One region of the Spongiactinospora sp. 9N601 genome, then DNA from elsewhere that is predicted to be linked to it. Evidence: riboswitches for the same ligand, from Rfam matches in the RefSeq annotation. Region 1 holds a riboswitch; each other region holds the start of a gene.
The links. Region 1 has a riboswitch for thiamine pyrophosphate ahead of ACH34R_RS38850 (purine-cytosine permease family protein). Riboswitches for the same ligand answer to the same signal wherever they lie in the genome.
Positions count from the first base shown of each region.

Region 2: another riboswitch for thiamine pyrophosphate. It lies ahead of ACH34R_RS01550 (FAD-dependent oxidoreductase); the one in region 1 lies ahead of ACH34R_RS38850 (purine-cytosine permease family protein).
Region 3: another riboswitch for thiamine pyrophosphate. It lies ahead of tenA (thiaminase II); the one in region 1 lies ahead of ACH34R_RS38850 (purine-cytosine permease family protein).
Region 4: another riboswitch for thiamine pyrophosphate. It lies ahead of thiC (phosphomethylpyrimidine synthase ThiC); the one in region 1 lies ahead of ACH34R_RS38850 (purine-cytosine permease family protein).

Region 1 covers NZ_JBIRBB010000023.1:99,934-104,211, reverse strand. Annotated here, with positions in the region: gene ACH34R_RS38860 (PAS domain S-box protein) at 1-153, opposite strand, end outside; gene ACH34R_RS38855 (methylated-DNA--[protein]-cysteine S-methyltransferase) at 339-893, shown strand; gene ACH34R_RS38850 (purine-cytosine permease family protein) at 890-2,251, opposite strand; TPP riboswitch at 2,242-2,356, opposite strand; gene ACH34R_RS38845 (class I SAM-dependent methyltransferase) at 2,407-3,057, opposite strand; gene ACH34R_RS38840 (rhodanese-like domain-containing protein) at 3,120-3,443, opposite strand; gene ACH34R_RS38835 (Fpg/Nei family DNA glycosylase) at 3,462-4,278, opposite strand, start outside.
Region 2 covers NZ_JBIRBB010000001.1:360,627-364,904, forward strand. Annotated here, with positions in the region: gene ACH34R_RS01540 (Rv2175c family DNA-binding protein) at 1-370, opposite strand, end outside; gene ACH34R_RS01545 (NAD(P)/FAD-dependent oxidoreductase) at 411-1,601, opposite strand; TPP riboswitch at 1,732-1,847, shown strand; gene ACH34R_RS01550 (FAD-dependent oxidoreductase) at 2,332-3,516, shown strand; gene thiS (sulfur carrier protein ThiS) at 3,513-3,713, shown strand; gene ACH34R_RS01560 (thiazole synthase) at 3,728-4,278, shown strand, end outside.
Region 3 covers NZ_JBIRBB010000012.1:298,767-303,044, forward strand. Annotated here, with positions in the region: gene ACH34R_RS28505 (LLM class flavin-dependent oxidoreductase) at 1-772, shown strand, start outside; gene ACH34R_RS28510 (DUF6492 family protein) at 900-1,781, shown strand; TPP riboswitch at 1,851-1,946, shown strand; gene tenA (thiaminase II) at 1,937-2,632, shown strand; gene ACH34R_RS28520 (asparagine synthase-related protein) at 2,872-4,278, shown strand, end outside.
Region 4 covers NZ_JBIRBB010000003.1:82,690-86,967, forward strand. Annotated here, with positions in the region: gene thiC (phosphomethylpyrimidine synthase ThiC) at 500-2,239, opposite strand; TPP riboswitch at 2,235-2,348, opposite strand; gene ACH34R_RS07420 (hypothetical protein) at 2,494-3,042, shown strand; gene ACH34R_RS07425 (Maf family protein) at 3,413-4,006, shown strand.

The DNA.
Region 1 (4,278 bases):
CAGTTCGTCCGCCGTCCAGCCGAACAGCCGCTCGGCGGCGCTGTTCCACTGCACCACGGTCTGGTCGCGGTCCAGGGCGACGATGGCATTGGGCGAGCTGGCCAGCACCGCCCGCGCGATGCCGTCATCACTCTCGACCTTCTCGTCACCCACAATCCCATAGTGCCCGTTTCCGTAGCCCGATCTTGGCCTTTTCGTCCGGTCCGCCGTGTGAGGTGCGGGTGTCGCCGCGTCCGTTGTGCCGATCCGTCCGATACGCTGCGCTCAGCGGTGTCTAGTGCGTCTTCTGTTCGGCGGCCGGCTCACGGCCGACGGCGGGCGCGAGAGGGTGAGGGCCAGTGTCCGGCGACCTCGACGCCCTGCTGCGCGTCACCTCGCCCGGCTACCGCGGCCACGGGCCGCCCGACATCGCGTTCGGCACGACCGAGAGCCCGGCCGGCACGCTGGTGATCGCGGTCACCGCGCGCGGGGTGGCGGTGTGCAGCTACGACGACGAGCACGCCGTGTACGAGCGGGTCAGCCGGGCGATCGGCACGTTCATCGGCCCCGACCCACGCCGGCTCGACCCGGTCCGGCGCGAGCTGGACGCCTACTTCTCCGGCCGGCTGCGCACCTTCACCGCGAAGGTGGACCTCCAGCTCGCCACGTCGTTCGCGCGCAGCGTGCTGTCCCTGGTGAGCGGCGTACCGTACGGCACGACCACGACCTACCGCGCGATGGCCGAGCGGATCGGCCGGCCGCGGGCGCTGCGCGCGGTGGGCAACGCGCTGACGGCCAATCCGGTCTGCGTGATCTCGCCCTGCCACCGGGTGGTGGACGACGACGGCCCCGGCGCGTACGCGGGCGGGACCGCCGCCAAGGAACTGCTGCTCAACCTGGAGGCCCGCCCCTAACCGGCCGGGCGCAGCCTGCGGTCCAGCGGGGCCACCACGAGCGTGACCACGGCCGCGACCAGGAACGCCGCGAGCGCGGCGCTCATCCACGGCTGCGGCGCGAAGCCGAGCGCGGCGCGCGCCGACCTCCACAGCGACCGCCACCACGGCACCTCGGGCAGCGCCGCCACCAGCCACCACGTCACGAACCCGAGCACCCACGGCAGGAGCATCAGCCACCGGGAGGGGGCCCGTTCGCGGGTGTCCCAGCGGGCCATCCCGCGCAGCACAAAGTAGTCCACCGTGAGGACCGCGAACATCGGCACGAACACCGCGCCGATCAGCGCCAGGAACGCGGTGTAGGCGGTGACGTCGGCGACCAGCGCCAATGCGCTGATCACCACGCCGACCGTCACGGAGATGATCCGGCGATCGACCCTCGGCATCAGGTTCTGGAGCGACATGGTGGTCGAGTAGGTGTTGGCGAACGACTGGTCGGTCTCGCGCAGCACCAGAATCCCGAAGAACAGCGCGCCCAGCGGGGCCGCCACGAACGCCCCCCACACCTTGGTGTCGTCATTGCCGACCAGCGCCAGCGCGATGACGCCGAGGCCCAGGCAGGCCACCTGGGCGATCGAGTAGCCGACGAACACCCCGCCGAACGCGGCCCGGGGCGAACGCGAGTGCCTGGTGAAGTCGGCGGCCATCGGCACCCATGACACCGACAGCGCGATCACGTAGTCCACGGCGGGCACGAACCCCGCCCACGACCCGCCGCCCAGCGACGGCCCCTGCCGGATCAGCGCCACCGTCAGCCAGATCATCGCCACCACCACCCCGGCGGTGACGAACCGGCGCAGCAGCCGGATCGAGCCGAGCGGCCAGATGGTCAGCGCGACCGTGATCACCCCGCCGAGCAGGACCCAGACGGGGTACGGCACCGCCGTACCGAAGATCGCCTGAGCGCCGTTCGCGATCACCCACAGCTCGAACGCCCCCCAGCCGATCATCTGGACGGTGTTGAGCAGCGACGGCACGTACGAAAGCCGCGCGCCGAACAGCCCGCGCAGCAACACCATGGAGGGCCGCCCGGTCTGCGCCCCGGGCACCGCCGCGAGCCCCACCATCGCGGTGCCGATCAGGCTCCCCACCACAGTGGCCAGGATCGCGGCGGCGAAGGTCAGCGTCACCCCGGAACCGGTCGGATCGAGCAGGGTCAGGGCCCCGGAGAAACCGAGCAGGCTGACGCCCAAATTGGCCCAGAACGCGCTCTGGTCGAGCATGCCGAGGGTCTTGGGCGGGGCCTGATCGAGGGTGAGGGGCGCCTCGTTGGAATCGGACGGAGGATTGATGTGCGGATCAATGACGTCAGACGCCATCACACGCTCCCTACGCCGGCATTACCCGGACAGGTTCATGCGGTCGGCAGCGGCGATTACTGCCCTCTCAGCCCGGTTCGGCCCCGAGCTCCCGCGAGGTCTGAATTGCGCCCTCATCATGCCGTACCGGTCGCGTCTTGACCACAAGGGGTGGTTCACTCCACGGAGCCGGGCTCCCGGCGCATCAGCAGGCGGCCGTGGCGGAACCGCTCCCCCTCGTGCGGCTCGCGCAGTATCCGGCCGATCTCGGCGAAGCCGGCGGCGCGGGCCAGCGCGGCCAGTTCGTCGATCGGCCACCGGTACGCCTGCGTCACCTTGTGGTCGAACGGCGTCACCGGGTCTCCTTCGGACTCGAAGAAGCCGAGCAGCAGATGGCCGCCCGGGGCCAGGACGCGGCCGAACTCCCCGAAGTACACGGGCAGCTCCCGCGGGGGCGTGTGGATGACGGAGTACCAGGACACGATCCCGCGCAGTCCGCCGTCGGCCAGGTCGAGCGCGTCCATCGAGCCGACCTCGAAGCGCAGGTCGGGAAACGCCTCGCGGGCAAGGTCGATCATCACCGGCGACAGGTCGAGACCGAAGATGTCCAGGCCCAGCTTCCGCAGGTACGCCGTCGTGTGCCCAGGGCCGCATCCCAGCTCGGCGACCGGACCGCCCCCGGCAGTCCGTACGACCTCGGCGAACACGCCCAGCGCCGCGCGGTCCAGCGGCTGGTCGTCGAGCGCGTTGCGGAAGAGGTCGGCGTAGAGGGCGGCGATGGAGTCGTAGGCGTCCGCCGTGACGGTGAGGTGGGAGGGGTCTTGGATCACGACGGGCCACCCTAACCGATTCGCCGCAAGGCTCCATGAAAGGCGTGAAGAGCCCGCTTTCAGGCGACGAAAGGGTCCTGGCCGCTCTCGCTGGACATCGCACGCCCGGCCGCCGCCCAGGACTGCATGCCGCCGCCCACGTTGACCGCCTGCCGGCCGATGTGGTTGAGCCAGGCCGTGGCCTGGGCCGAGCGCCCGCCGACCCGGCACACCACATAAACGGTGGCCTCCGCCGGAACCTCCTCGACCCGTCCTTGCAGCTCACCCAGCGGGATGTGGGTGGCCGTCGGCGCGTGCCCCGCGCGCCATTCGTCGTGTTCGCGGACGTCGAGCAGGTAGGCGTCGTCGGGCACCGCGTTCGCGTCGATCTCGGGAACGTTCATGACCTCAATTGTCCCAGGTCACTTCAGCAACCGGGACAACCTCCGGTCGGCCAGCGGCTTGCCGCCGGTCTGGCAGGTCGGGCAGTACTGGAGGCTGGAATCGGCGAACGAGACCTCACGGACGGTGTCCCCACAGACTTCGCACTTCTGCCCGGTCCGCCCATGCACCCGCAAGCCGGACTTCTTCTCCGTCTTCAGGTCCTTGGCGGCCAGCCCGCGCGAGCGGGCCACCGCGTCGCGCAAGGTCGTGATGATCGCCTCGTACAGGTCGGCGACCTGCGCGTCGGTGAGCGATGAGGCGATCTTGAACGGCGACATCCTGGCGACGTGCAGCACCTCGTCGGAGTAGGCGTTGCCGATCCCGGCGATCACCTTCTGGTCCCGCAGCAGGCCCTTGATCTGCATCCGGCTCCCGCCCACGATGCCCTTGAGCGTGTCGGCCGTGAACGAAGGAGAGAGCGGATCGGGCCCCAGCGCCGCGACGCCCGGCACGCTCGCCGGGTCTTCTGTGACGTAGACGGCGAGCCGTTTCTGGGTGCCCGCCTCGGTCAGCTCGAAGCCGGGGGCGCGGCCGTCGTCGTCGGGCGTCAGCCGTACCCGTACGGCCAGTGGCCCCTTGCCCGGCCGTACCGGCCTGGCCCCGGTGAGGTCGTCGCGCCAGCGCAGCCACCCGGCCCTGGCCAGGTGGAAGATGAGGTGCAGCCCGTCGCAGTCGAGGTCGAGGAACTTGCCGTACCGCCCCGCACCGGTCACGATCAGCCCGCCGAGGGCGGTGACCGGCGGATCGACCGTCTTCAACGCCTGGAAGGCCACCACGTCGACACCAGCGATCGCG
Region 2 (4,278 bases), on a different contig from region 1:
AGGCGAGCGCCTGCGCCCGGCGCTTGACCTCGGTGTGCCGGCCGGCGGCGATCGCCTGGACGGGCGCCCCGGTCAGGGACTCGTCCGGGGTGAACAGCCAGCGCAGTGCCTCGACGTCGTCGTATCCGGCGTCACCGAGCACGGTCAGCGTGCCCGGCAGGCCCTTGAGCACATCGTCAGCGGCCAGGAAGGCGGCGGGCACCTGGGGCTCGCCACCGTCCCGGCGTACTCCGATGATCTTGCGGTCCTTCAGCAGTTGCTTGGCCCGGCCGGCCGACAGGCCCAGCCGCTTGGCCACTTCCGACAGCGGGATCCACTCCCCTACCAACTCGTCGGTCTGCTGGTCGATCTGTGCAACAGAAAGCGTCACGAATCCACCAGTACCACGACTGGGCGATCTGCAAACACCCTCAGGCGACCACGCAATCGCGCAGCATGGTGCCGGGATCGGCCAGGCGGCGGGCGTCGAGCCGCCGGCCGGCCTCCACGATCCGCCTGCCCTGGACGAGGTCGCGAGGGCGATCGACGGTGAGGATCGCGGTCAGCCGGTCATCGCCGGTCAGCCAGCAGATGGCCCATTTGGCGTCGGTGTGCGGGTCGCCCCGCAGGACGCGGCGGGCGGCGCGCGGGCCCGCGTGGTACCCGGCGTACTGCACCATGTGCCCGAACTGCTCCGACCAGAAGTAGGGCACCGGGTCGTAGACGGCGTCCTCGCCGAGAATGGCCGCGGCGGCGACGTCGGGCGCGCCGAGCGCGGTGTCCCAGTGCTCCACCCGCAGCCGGCGCGCGAACCTGCGCGACCACCAGGCGGCGCAGTCGCCGACCGCGACGACGCCGGGCAGCGAGGTGCGCAGGTGCTCGTCGGTCACGACCCCGTCGGCCAGCTCGATGCCGGAACCGGACAGCCAGCCGATCGCCGGGCGGACGCCCACGCCGGTGACGACGACGTCGGCCTTGATCCGCGAGCCGTCGGCGAGCGTGAGCCCGTCGTGGTCGACCGAGGCGACCCGTGTGGAAAGGCGCAGCTCGACCCCGGCCTCCGCGTACCACGGGACCGTCCACGCGCCCGCGTCGTCGCCGAGCGCCGCGCTCAGCGGGGTGGGAGCGGCCTCCACGACGACCACGTCGCACCCGGCGCGGGCCGCCGCGGTGGTGACCTCCGCGCCGATCCAGCCCGCGCCGATGACCGCCACCCGGACCCCGGGCGCGAGCCGGTCGCGCAGCTCCAGGGCGTCGTCGATGGTCCGCAGCACGTGCTGGCGGCCCTCACCGCGCAGCCTGATCGGCGTGGCGCCGGTCGCGATCACCAGCCCGTCGTACGGCAGCTCGCCCTCGGTCGTCTCGACCACTCCGGGCCGCAGCCCCTTGGCGGCCACGGCCTGACGCCAGTCGATCTTCAGGGCGTCGAGGTCGAGGTCGACGTAGGTCGAGTCGATCTCCTTCTCCCTGTTCAGCACGGCCTTGGAGAGCGGCGGGCGGTCATAGGGCCGGTGCCGCTCCTCTCCGATCAGAGTGATTCTGCCGTCGTACCCGTGGGCCCGAAGGGCCTCAAGACTGCGCACACCGGCGAGCCCGGCTCCCACCACCACGACCTGATTCACAACCCACGACCCTAAGTCGGCGCATCGAAAGCGCGCCAATGGCGATTCGACAACGAAAACGCTAATCCATGTACACGCCCGCAGCTGACACCCCGTGCGGGGTCACTTCTGCGGACGCTTAGGCTAGAAGGGATAAACGCACGGGAGTCCGGACGAACCGGGCTGAGAGGAGGGCTGTCACGGCCCTCGACCGTAACAGAACCTGATCCGGGTCATGCCGGCGAAGGGAGCGATCGGCCGCATGAGGCCACAGCGCAGCGAGCACCACCGAAGCGAGCAAAACCGCCACCAACCAGTCGATCGGGAACGAAGGAACCTGGTAGGGGCCTCCGAGGAGACCGGCTCGGAAGGAGCCACCCACGATGGGCGTACCCCGCCCAGGGCGGCCCCAAGCGAAGGTATGCGGAGTGTCGATCCCCCAGGTGGGGATGAGTTCGGCCCGAAACCCGCGGCCGGAGTCGCGAGCCTCCCGCACGCCGTGTCCCCCGGCGGGCTCGCGAACGGCCCGAAACCCCTCGGCGACCCCCCGGGCGTCCCCGCTCCCCCGCCGCTGAGCGCGGCCGGAGGCGTACCGGCGTCCGGTGGCGCCCCACTCGCCGATTCCCCGGGTACGGACGCGCCGGGACCGAAAAACCCGGCCGGACACGGAAGCACCCCAACCAGGGTTGATGGCGGCCCGCAAACGGCCGCAGAGCCCGCCGGGCGGCTCGCGGGCCGAGCGGGGCGGGTCGTGGTGGTGGGAGGCGGCGTCGTCGGGCTGAGCGTCGCGTGGCGGGCGGCCCGGGAGGGCGCGGCCGTGACGGTCATCGACCCCGATCCTGGGGGCGGCGCGTCGTACGCCGCGGCCGGGATGCTCGCGCCGGTGAGCGAGGTCACCTACACCGAGGAGCCGCTGCTGCGGCTGGGGGTGGACTCCCTCGCCCGCTGGCCGCGCTTCGCCGCCGAACTCACCGAGGCCACCGGCGACGACCTCGACCTGCGCTCGGCGGGCACGCTGGACGTCGCCTTCGGCGCGGACGACCTGGCGGCGCTGGGCGAGCTGGCGGAGTTCATGGCCAAACTGGACCTCCCCGTCGAACGGCTCACCGGCCGCGAGTGCCGCCGCCTGGAGCCCATGCTGGCCCCGTCGGTGCGCGGCGGCCTGCTCGCCCCCGGCGACTCCTGGGTGAACCCGCGCCGGGTGACCCGCGCCCTGCTCACCGCCCTGTCCAGGCTCGGTGTCCCGGTGCTGCGCCGCCGGGTCGCCGAAGTGGTGGTGGCCGGCGGCACGGTCCAGGGCGTACGGCTCGCGGCGGCGGACGCCGAGCCCGGCTCGCGCGGCGTGCGGCCCGGCCGCGCCCCGCTCCCCCGTCAGGACTCCGGGGCGGCCCCGGAGCAGATCCCGGCGGACCAGGTGGTGCTGGCGGCCGGGGCGTGGACCGGCTCGCTGCCCGGGGTGCCCGGCGGCGTGCTGCCCCCGGTACGACCGGTCAAGGGCCAGATCATGCGCCTGCGCACGCCCTATCCCGCGCTGACCCGCTGTGTGCGCGGCACCGTCCACGGCTCCCCCGTCTACCTGGTGCCGCGCGGAGACGGCGAGGTGGTGCTCGGAGCCACCCAGGAGGAGATGGGCTTCGACACCCGTGTCACGGCCGGCGGCCTGTGGGAGATCCTGCGCGACGCCAGGGAACTGGTGCCGGGCGTCACCGAGTGGGAGGTCACCGACGTGGTGGCCGGACTGCGCCCGGGGACGCCCGACAACCTGCCCGCGATCGGCCGCACCGCGCTGCCGGGGCTCCTGGTCGCCACCGGCCATCACCGGGGCGGCGTACTGCTCGCCCCCCTCACCGCCGATCTGGTCGTCCGCCTGCTGGCGGGCGAGACGATCGTGGACCACCCCTGTTCACCATCGCGTTTCGAGGAAAGCACCGAATGAAAGTGACCATCAACGGCAGCCCGTACGACCTCCCCGAGGGGGCCACCGTGGCGAACGCCGTGACCGCGCTCACCACCGCGACCTCGGGTGTGGCGGTCGCGTTGAACGAGGAGGTCATCACCAGGGGGGCGTGGGAGTCGACCGCGCTTTCCGAGCGGGACCGCGTGGAAGTGCTCACCGCGGTGCAGGGAGGATGACGATGACCGGTCAGATGACCGAGCAGGCGGCGGGCCCGCCGCCGGTGAACGGCGCGGCGGAGGAGGACCGGTTCACCATCGCCGGCCGGGCGTTCGGCTCCCGGCTGATCATGGGAACCGGCGGCGCGCCCTCCCTGGAGGTGCTCGACCGGGCGCTGGCCGCCTCGGGCACCGAGCTGACCACGGTGGCGATGCGGCGGGTGGACCCGTCCGCGCCCGGGTCCGTGCTCGACGTACTGCGGCGGCGCGGCATCGCGGTGCTGCCGAACACCGCCGGCTGCTACACGGCGGGCGACGCCGTGCTGACCGCCCGGCTGGCCCGCGAGGCGCTGGGCACCAACTGGGTGAAGGTCGAGGTCATCAACGACGAGCGCACCCTGCTGCCCGACCCGATCGAGACCTTCGACGCCGCCGAGCGGCTGATCGCCGACGGGTTCGTGGTGCTGCCCTACATCGGCGACGATCCGGCGCTGGCCAGGAGGCTGGAGCAGGCCGGGTGCGCCGCCGTGATGCCGCTGGGCTCGCCGATCGGCTCGGGCCTCGGCATCCGCAACCCGCACAGCAT
Region 3 (4,278 bases), on a different contig from region 1:
GCTGCTGCGCGTCGCCGGGCCGCTGAACGTCCCGCGCTCCCCGCAGGGCAGGCCCGTCTACGTGCAGGCGGGCTCCTCGAAAGACGGCAGGGCCTTCGCCGCCGCCTACGCCGAGGCGATCTTCACCGCCCACCAGACGCTCGGCGACGCCCGCGACTTCTACGCCGACATCAAGGCCAGGGTCAAGAGCGAGGGCCGCGACCCCGACCAGGTCAGGGTGCTGCCGGGGATCAGCCCGTTCATCGGCTCCACCGAGGCCGAGGCGCTGGAGCTTCAGGAGGAGTTCGACGAGCTGATCCAGCCGGAGTACTCCCTGCACCAGCTCGACCAGCTCCTCGGGGTGGACCTGCGCGGGTACGACCTGGACGGGCCGTTCCCCGCGGACGTGCTGCCCACCACCGGCGACCGGCAGGAGAGCAGCCGCTTCAAGCTGGTGGCCGACATCGTGCGGCGCGAGGCCCCGACGATCCGGCAGTTGCTGCGCAGGCTGGCCGGGGCGCGGGGGCACTGGGTGACGGCGGGCGCCCCCGAGCAGATCGCCGACCGGATCGAGGAGTGGTTCACCGGCAGCGCGGCCGACGGGTTCAACATAATGCCGCCGTACCTGCCCGGCGGCTTCGACGCGTTCACCGGCCACGTGGTCCCCATTCTGCGGAAACGGGGCCTGTTCCGGACCGAGTACGAGGGCTCCACACTTCGCGAACACTATGGGCTCCAGCGCCCGCCGAGTCGTTTCGGCGCAGCGCTCCGAGGGGCCGAAAACCGCTGGTAGAGTAACGTTTCCTGGCACGTTCCAACACGCCCGTTGCCGAAGCCTCGCGCAGGCGGTAGAAGAAGTGACGGCAGTGAATCGGGGGCGCTTATTCGTACCCTCCGGCAGGGATGGGAGCGGGATACCCGTGAGCAGGAAATTAGCGGTCATCACCCCGAGCTACGGACCGGACTCGGAGCTTTTCGGCGAGCTCCACCGGTCCGTGCTCCACCACACGTCACAAGACACCGTCCACCACGTCATCGTGCCCACCGCGGACCAGGCGGTGTTCGCCAGGTTCGCGGGCCCGCGGTGCCGGATCTGGACCGAACCCGAGCTTCTCCCCCGCCGCTATGTCCGCGTTCCTCGCAGCGGACTGTGGGCCAATCTGCGCAGACCATGGCCACCTGTGCGCGGCTGGGTCATCCAGCAGGCGCTCAAGATAGCCGCCGCCGCGCACGTGGACGCCGATGTGGCGCTACTGCTCGACTCCGACGTCGTGCTGGTGCGGCCGACCCGCGCGGAGAGCTTCACCACCGACGACCGGCTGTGCCTTTACCGGCTCGAAGACGGCGTACACGCGGGAATGGACCGGCATATCAAGTGGCACCACGCGGCGCGCGGCCTTTTGGGCCTGCCCGCCACCCGGGCGCTGCCGCTCCCCGATTACGTCAGTTCGCTCAACTTCTGGGACCCGGCCCTCGTGCGGGAGATGCAGGAACGCATCACGAAGGTCACCGGGCGGCACTGGATGGACGCCTTCAACTCGCACCTGCACATTTCCGAGTTCATCCTTTACGGGGTCTTCGTGGACGAGGTCGTGGGCGCGGCGGCGGGCCGCCCGCCGTACACCGACTCGGTGTGCCACAACCGCTGGGACGACACCCCGCTCGACCTCGCCGCCGCCCTCGACTTCGCCGACCGGCTGACCCCGTCCGCGGTCGGGATGATGATCTCGGCCAAGTCCCGCACCCCGTGGGACGTCCGGCTCGCCGCCGTGCAGCGCTGCGCGCAGGTGGCCGGGGGCTGACCGCGCCGATCCGCGTACGCCCTGCCCGCCTCCCCCCGGCGGGGCGTTCGGACACGACCTGCTACGGTGACCCATGACGCGGGGTGCCCGGCGCGCCGGGCTGAGATCACACCCGTAGAACCTGCTCTAGTTCGGACTAGCGAAGGGACGTCACCGTGGGTGAGGGTTCGTTCTGCACTGAGGTCTGGCAGCGCACCGCGAAGCTGGTGCGGGCCATCCACGAGCACCCGTTCAACACCGCGCTCGGCGCGGGCACGCTCGACCGCGACAAGTTCGCGTTCTACATCGTCCAGGACGCCCGCTATCTGGAGGCGTTCTCCAAGGCGCTGGCCACCGCCTCCACGCGCGCGGGCGACGTCGACGAGGCGGCCTTCTACGCGCAGAGCGCGAACACCGCGCTGACCGCGGAGGCGTCGCTGCACGCCGGTTACATCGAGGAGTACGGCCTGAGCCCGGACGACCTGTCCGGGATCGCGACGTCGCCGACCTGCCTCGGCTACTCCTCGTACTTGCAGGCCACCGCGCTGTCGGCGCCCTACCCGGTGCTCGCGGCGGCGGTCCTCCCCTGCTTCTGGGTCTACCAGGACGTGGGCGAGGCGCTGCTGGAGCGTACCGCCGGCGCCGCCGACCACCCCTACCGCGCCTGGATCTCCACCTACGCCGACCCGGCGTTCGCCGAGTCGGTCACCCAGGCCAAGGAGATCACCGACCGGCTGGCCGCGGCGGCCGGCCCGCAGACGCGCGAACAGATGGTCCACGCCTTCTGCCGGGCCACCGAGTACGAGTGGATGTTCTGGGACAGCGCGTGGCGGCAGGAGACCTGGCCCACCGCGGAGTGGGTCTCGCTCTGAACCGACCCCGAGTCGGGGGCCGCTGTCGATATCCGGCGCGCCCAGGGATGCGTACCAAGATTGTTCGCGGAGCGTAACCGTCCGGATACTTATGGTGACCACTTCCTGATCGGTAGACATGGCGGGTGACCGAAGGTCTATCGCGGAAAGGAGCGCGGTCCCATGAGCGCGACAGATATCCGGCCTGCCCGGCAGTCCCGGTTTCCCGACCCCCAAGCCTGACGGGCGGGGGAACAACGGTGCGAGGGGAGCCGTGGTTCGCCGTCCTTCCCGACGGGGCGGCCGGGGCCGCCGCGGCAGGGGCGCTGCGCCCGTGGGCGAGCGGTGTGATCGATCACGCGTCCGGCCGTCCGTGGCTGGTCGGCGAGTGGCCGTGTGATCAGATCCGCCACGCCCGCGCGGGCTCGGCGCAGGTGGCGGTGCTCGGGCGATGCCCGGTCACCACCGCCGACCTGGCGCGGCGGCTGGACCGGATACGTGATCTGAACGAGGTGGAACGCGTGGTCGCGGGGCTGCCCGGCAGCTTCCACCTGATCGCCGCGGTCGGCGGCAGGGTGCGAGCCCGGGGCAGCGCCTCGGCGGTGCGCCGGATATTCCAGGCCCGGGTGGCGGGCGTGACGGTGGCGGCCAGCCGCTCCGACGTGCTGGCCACGGTGACCGGCGCGCCGGTCGACGAGGGCGTCCTCGCCGCGCGGCTGCTGCCGTACTGCGCGGCCTGGCCGCTCCAGCAGGCGGGGGTGTGGCGCGGCGTCACCGGGGTGCCGCCCGACCACTGCCTGATCCTGGAGCCGGACGGCACGGCGACGCTGCGCCGCTGGTGGAGTCCGCCGGAGCCGGCGCTGCCGCTGGCCGAGGGCGCGGAGGCGGTGCGCGACGCGCTGGTCGCGGCGGTCGGCTCCTGCGCGAAGGGCGGTTCCCACTACGGCGACACGATCAGCGCCGACCTGTCCGGCGGGCTCGACTCCACCGCTCTGTGCTTCCTGGCCGGGCGCGGCTCGGGCCGCCTGGTGACCATTCATCGCCAGGGCGCCGACATCGGCCCCAGCGGGTCGGGCGACACGGTGTGGGCGCGCCGGGCCGCCGCGGCGCTGCCCAACGCCAGGCACCTCACGGCCGGGCGCGACGACGTCCCGCCGTGGTTCGGCGGGCTGACCGAGCCCCGGCAGGCCCTGGAGGAGCCCCCCGGCTGGGTGCGTGACACCGCGCGGATCGCCTACGTGACCGACCGGCTGATCGCGGCCGGTTCCTACCTGCACCTGACGGGGGTGGGCGGCGACGAGTTGTTCTCGGTCCAGCCGTCCTATCTGCACGATCTCGTCCGGCGCCGGCCGCTGACCGCGCTCGCGCACCTGCGCGGCCACCGCATGCCGTGGTGGCGGGCGCTGCGGGAGCTGGCCGAGCGCGACTCGCACGCCGCGTGGCTGGCGGCGTGCGCGGGCGGCCTGAGCAGCGAGCCCGCGTCCGGCGGCGCGCTCGCGCTGACCTGGGGCACGCCGCCGCGGATGCCCGTGTGGGCCACCGGGCAGGCGGTCCAGGCGGCCCGTGGCGTGCTGTCCGGGATCGCCGACGACGAGCCGCCGCCGCTGTGCCGGCGCCGGGCCCAGCACGCGGCCCTGCTCCAGGCGCGTACGGCGGGCGCCGGGCTC
Region 4 (4,278 bases), on a different contig from region 1:
TCTACCTCGCGCGGCTGTCCGATCGCGCGATGGCGTGCCGGTTCATGTTGCGGGCGGACCTCCTCGCGGACCCGGGGTCATCGATGGAGTCGGAGAGTTCGGTACGCACATAACCCGGCTTCGGCACGCCGTCGGCTTCGGCACGCCGTCGGCTTCGGCACGCCGTCGGCCGGCTCCAGTCGCAGTCATTCCATCAGGGTGTGCACGGCGCTCTGGGGCACGGCGTAGACCGCCATCGTGGGCGTGATCCGAGGTGACCGTGCCCCTGCTCGCGGTACAAGACGGCCGCCAGGTCGGCCGAACGCGGCCGGTGGATCAGGATTACATTTTCCCGATTCGCAGTCCCGGCTATTGAGACCTGAAGCCGGGAGGTATGCGACTGCCATAGTCGATAAGGAGGATCGGCGAAGCGGTCGGCTGATGTTCCGGGGCAGAGCCGTCGCCGCTTCCGGAATCTGGCTCTGCCCGTGAGGTGACCCGGTTCAGCCGTGACGAAACATCAGGTGGGGTCGGCGGGCGAGACCGGGAGGTAGATACGGCCGCCGGAGGCGTTGAACTCGGCGGCCTTCTCGCGCAGGCCCTCGGCCAGGGCCTGCTCCTCGTCCAGGCCGCGCCCGGCGGCGTACGCCCGTACGTCCCGCGTGATCTTCATCGAGCAGAAGTGCGGGCCGCACATCGAGCAGAAGTGCGCGGTCTTGGCGGGCGCGGCGGGCAACGTCGCGTCGTGGAACGCCCGCGCGGTGTCCGGGTCGAGGGAGAGGTTGAACTGGTCCTCCCACCGGAAGTCGAACCGCGCGTCCGAAAGCGCGTCGTCCCACGCCTGCGCGCCCGGATGCCCCTTGGCCAGGTCCGCGGCGTGTGCGGCGATCTTGTAGGCGATCACCCCGGCCTTGACGTCATCGCGGTCCGGAAGCCCTAGGTGCTCCTTGGGCGTGACGTAGCAGAGCATCGCGGTGCCGTACCAGCCGATCATCGCCGCGCCGATCGCCGAGGTGATGTGGTCATACCCCGGCGCGATGTCGGTGGTCAGCGGCCCGAGCGTGTAGAACGGCGCGTCGTCGCACCACTCCCGTTGCAGGTCGACGTTCTCCTTGATCTTGTGCATCGGGATGTGCCCGGGGCCCTCGTTCATCACCTGGTTGTCATACTCGGCGGCGATCCGGGTGAGTTCACCCTGGGTGCGCAGTTCGGCGAACTGGGCCTCGTCATTGGCGTCGGAGATCGACCCGGGCCGCAATCCATCGCCCAACGACCAGGTCACGTCGTACGCGGCGAAGATCTCGCACAGCTCCCGGAAGTGGGTGTACAGGAAGTTCTGGCGGTGATGCGCCAGACACCACGCCGCCATGATCGAACCACCGCGCGACACGATGCCCGTACGGCGGCGGGCCGTCAGCGGCACGTACTCCAGCAGTACGCCCGCGTGCACCGTCATGTAGTCCACGCCCTGCTCGGCCTGCTCGACCACGGTGTCTCGGAAGACCTCCCAGGTCAGCTCGGCCGGATCGCCACCGACCTTCTCCACGGCCTGGTAGAGCGGAACCGTCCCGACCGGGACGGGCGAATTGCGCAGGATCCACTCGCGCGTGGTGTGAATGTCCCTGCCGGTGGACAGGTCCATGATGGTGTCGGCGCCCCAGCGGGTCGCCCAGGTCATCTTGGCCACCTCCTCCTCGATCGAGGACGCCACCGCCGAGTTGCCGATGTTGGCGTTCACCTTCACCAGGAAGTTCCGGCCGATGATCATCGGCTCCAGCTCCGGATGGTTGACGTTGGCGGGCAACACCGCCCGGCCCGCCGCCAGCTCGCCCCGGACCACCTCCGGCTCGACCCCTTCCCGGAGCGCGACGAACTCCATCTCAGAGGTGATCTCCCCACGCCGCGCATAAGCGCGCTGCGTCACCGCCCCCGCCCCACTCGCCCGGCGAGGCGACCGCTCAGCGAACGCCGCCGCGTTCCGCAGCGGATCCCCCGAACGCCGCCCATCATCCTCGGGCCGCACCGTACGCCCGGTGTACGACACCGTGTCACCGCGCCCGGCGATCCAGCCCGCACGTAGCGCGGGCAGCCCGCACCGCACGTCGGCGTCGTAGTCCGGGTCGGTGTACGGCCCAGAGGTGTCATAGAGCACCACGGCACCCCCATCAGTGAGCGCCACCTCCCGCATCGGCACCCGCAGATCCGCCCGCTCTCCGTGCAAATACACCTTGCGGGCACGTGTCATCGCAGTGTCGGTCATGACGACTCGATCTCTCCCTACGCCGGCATTACCCGGTCAGGTTCCAGCGGTCAGCAGCCGTCTCAGCCACAATCTCAGCCCGGTTCACCGGACCCCCGCGATCTGTCGTGTCCAACCCTAACCCACACCCTCCCTTCGCCACAGCCCCCACGTGAGTGATCACTTGAAAGGATGAAGCCGTCGAGCACGGCCATGCGGCTTGGTAGTGGATATCGGCTGGCCGGCCCCGTGAATAACGTGGACAATCGGCAATCGTGATGGGGATATCCGGCTTCGAGCCGACCTTTCTCGTCGGGCTTGAAGCCGTCCGCGAGGAACACGGGCCGAGCCTGGCCGCACTTGGTGGCCGGCGTCTTACGGGGTTCGCGATCGTGCGCTTTGTCGAGACCGGGGAATGGTTCGCGGACTGTCCCGTCGTCTTGGACTTCGATGGTGTCCAGGTAGAGATCTGCCACTGGAAGCTCGATGAGCTGTCGATCAGCCGGGACAGCATCGACACGACGACTGCGATCAGTGACTGGGAGTGGTTCGAGCTGACTCCGGCGTGGGTCGGCGCCGACGAACGGCTTGAGCCGTTCGTCGGCCAGGAACTGCGCGAAGTTGCGCTGCTCGAGTGGCGTCCTTCGAGTCATGACGTGGCGGACGGCACCATCGCGGTGGAGTTCGTCTTCGATGCAGGCCGTTTCCACATCGCCAACGCCCTTGATGAGAACAGCATCGATCTCGGCGACGCTCATCCAGAATTCGTGCGGCACCCACTGGGCTGTGGCATGCAGCCTTGCTCTGGGGCGGCCTCCGGTTGATCTCGATGACCGGCAGCAGGGTCGCCTGGGCCAGCGTGCTGATTTGCCGGGAAATGTGCCCAGTGGGGCGGGGACGTCGGCGAGTGGGCCGAGCGGCCGGTCCAAGCCGGCCTTGCCGTCGTTGGTGAGCGGGACGGCGGTCAACATGCCTGGTAACGCCCAGGAGTTTCGTGGCCGGTGGCGAGGGGGTGGGCGGGGCTGGGATGCGGCGCTCATTCCAGAGCTGGGTATGGACCGTGGAAGGTGGCATGATCTTCTCTCTTGCTGGCTATCGTGTCTTTGTTCGATGCGCGAATCGGTTGGCTCTGCCCTGCTCCGCAGGGCTTTGATTGCTTCTCCGCCGCAGGCGGGATCTGATCGGAGGTTTCTTATGACGATCGTGCTGGCTTCCGCTTCGCCTGCCAGGCTTGCGTTGTTGCGGACTGCGGGGCTTGATCCCAAAGTGGTCGTCAGTGGGGTGGATGAGGATGCGGTGACCGCTGACACCCCCGGGGACCTCGCGCTCACGCTTGCTCGGGCGAAGGCCGCCGCTGTGGCCGAGCGGGTGGGGGATGGGCTGGTGATCGGCTGTGACTCGGTCCTGGAGATCGACGGTGTGCCGTACGGCAAGCCCGCGACGCCTGAGGAGGCGACGGCCAGGTGGCAGGCGATGCGCGGGAGCGATGGCCGGCTGCTGACCGGGCATTGCGTGATCGACGCCGCCAGCGGGCGGGAGGCCGCCGAGCTCGGCTCCACTCTGGTGCGCTTCGGGACGCCCACCGATGCCGAGATCGCTGCGTATGTGGCGACGGGGGAGCCGCTGCGCGTCGCGGGGGCATTTGCGCTGGAGGGCTTCGGCGGTTGGTTCGTCGAGGGCATCGACGGGGACCACGGCAATGTCCTTGGCATCTCCCTTCCTCTTCTGCGTCGCCTCTTCGCCGAATTGGGCGTCGAACTGCCCGCCCTCTGGCGCGTCGATCGTTGATCAGACCTCTCTTGGTGTCATGCGGACCGCCCCGGCCGGGTACGGCCGGCACTGGTCGCACGTGAAACGGTCATCGCCGGGTGGTGGCGGGGTGTCCTCCTTCGGAGCCGATCGCGTGCCGCGATGTGGTGGGGCTTTCCTGCGGCCGGTGTGGCCGACCTGTGCGATGGCCCGGTTTGAACGTTCCCATTTACAGCGCTCGGTGGACACCGCCTCGGAGGCGGACGGCAGCGGGTGAAATAGCGAGATCCGGCGTTGTCCGGAAACGGTAT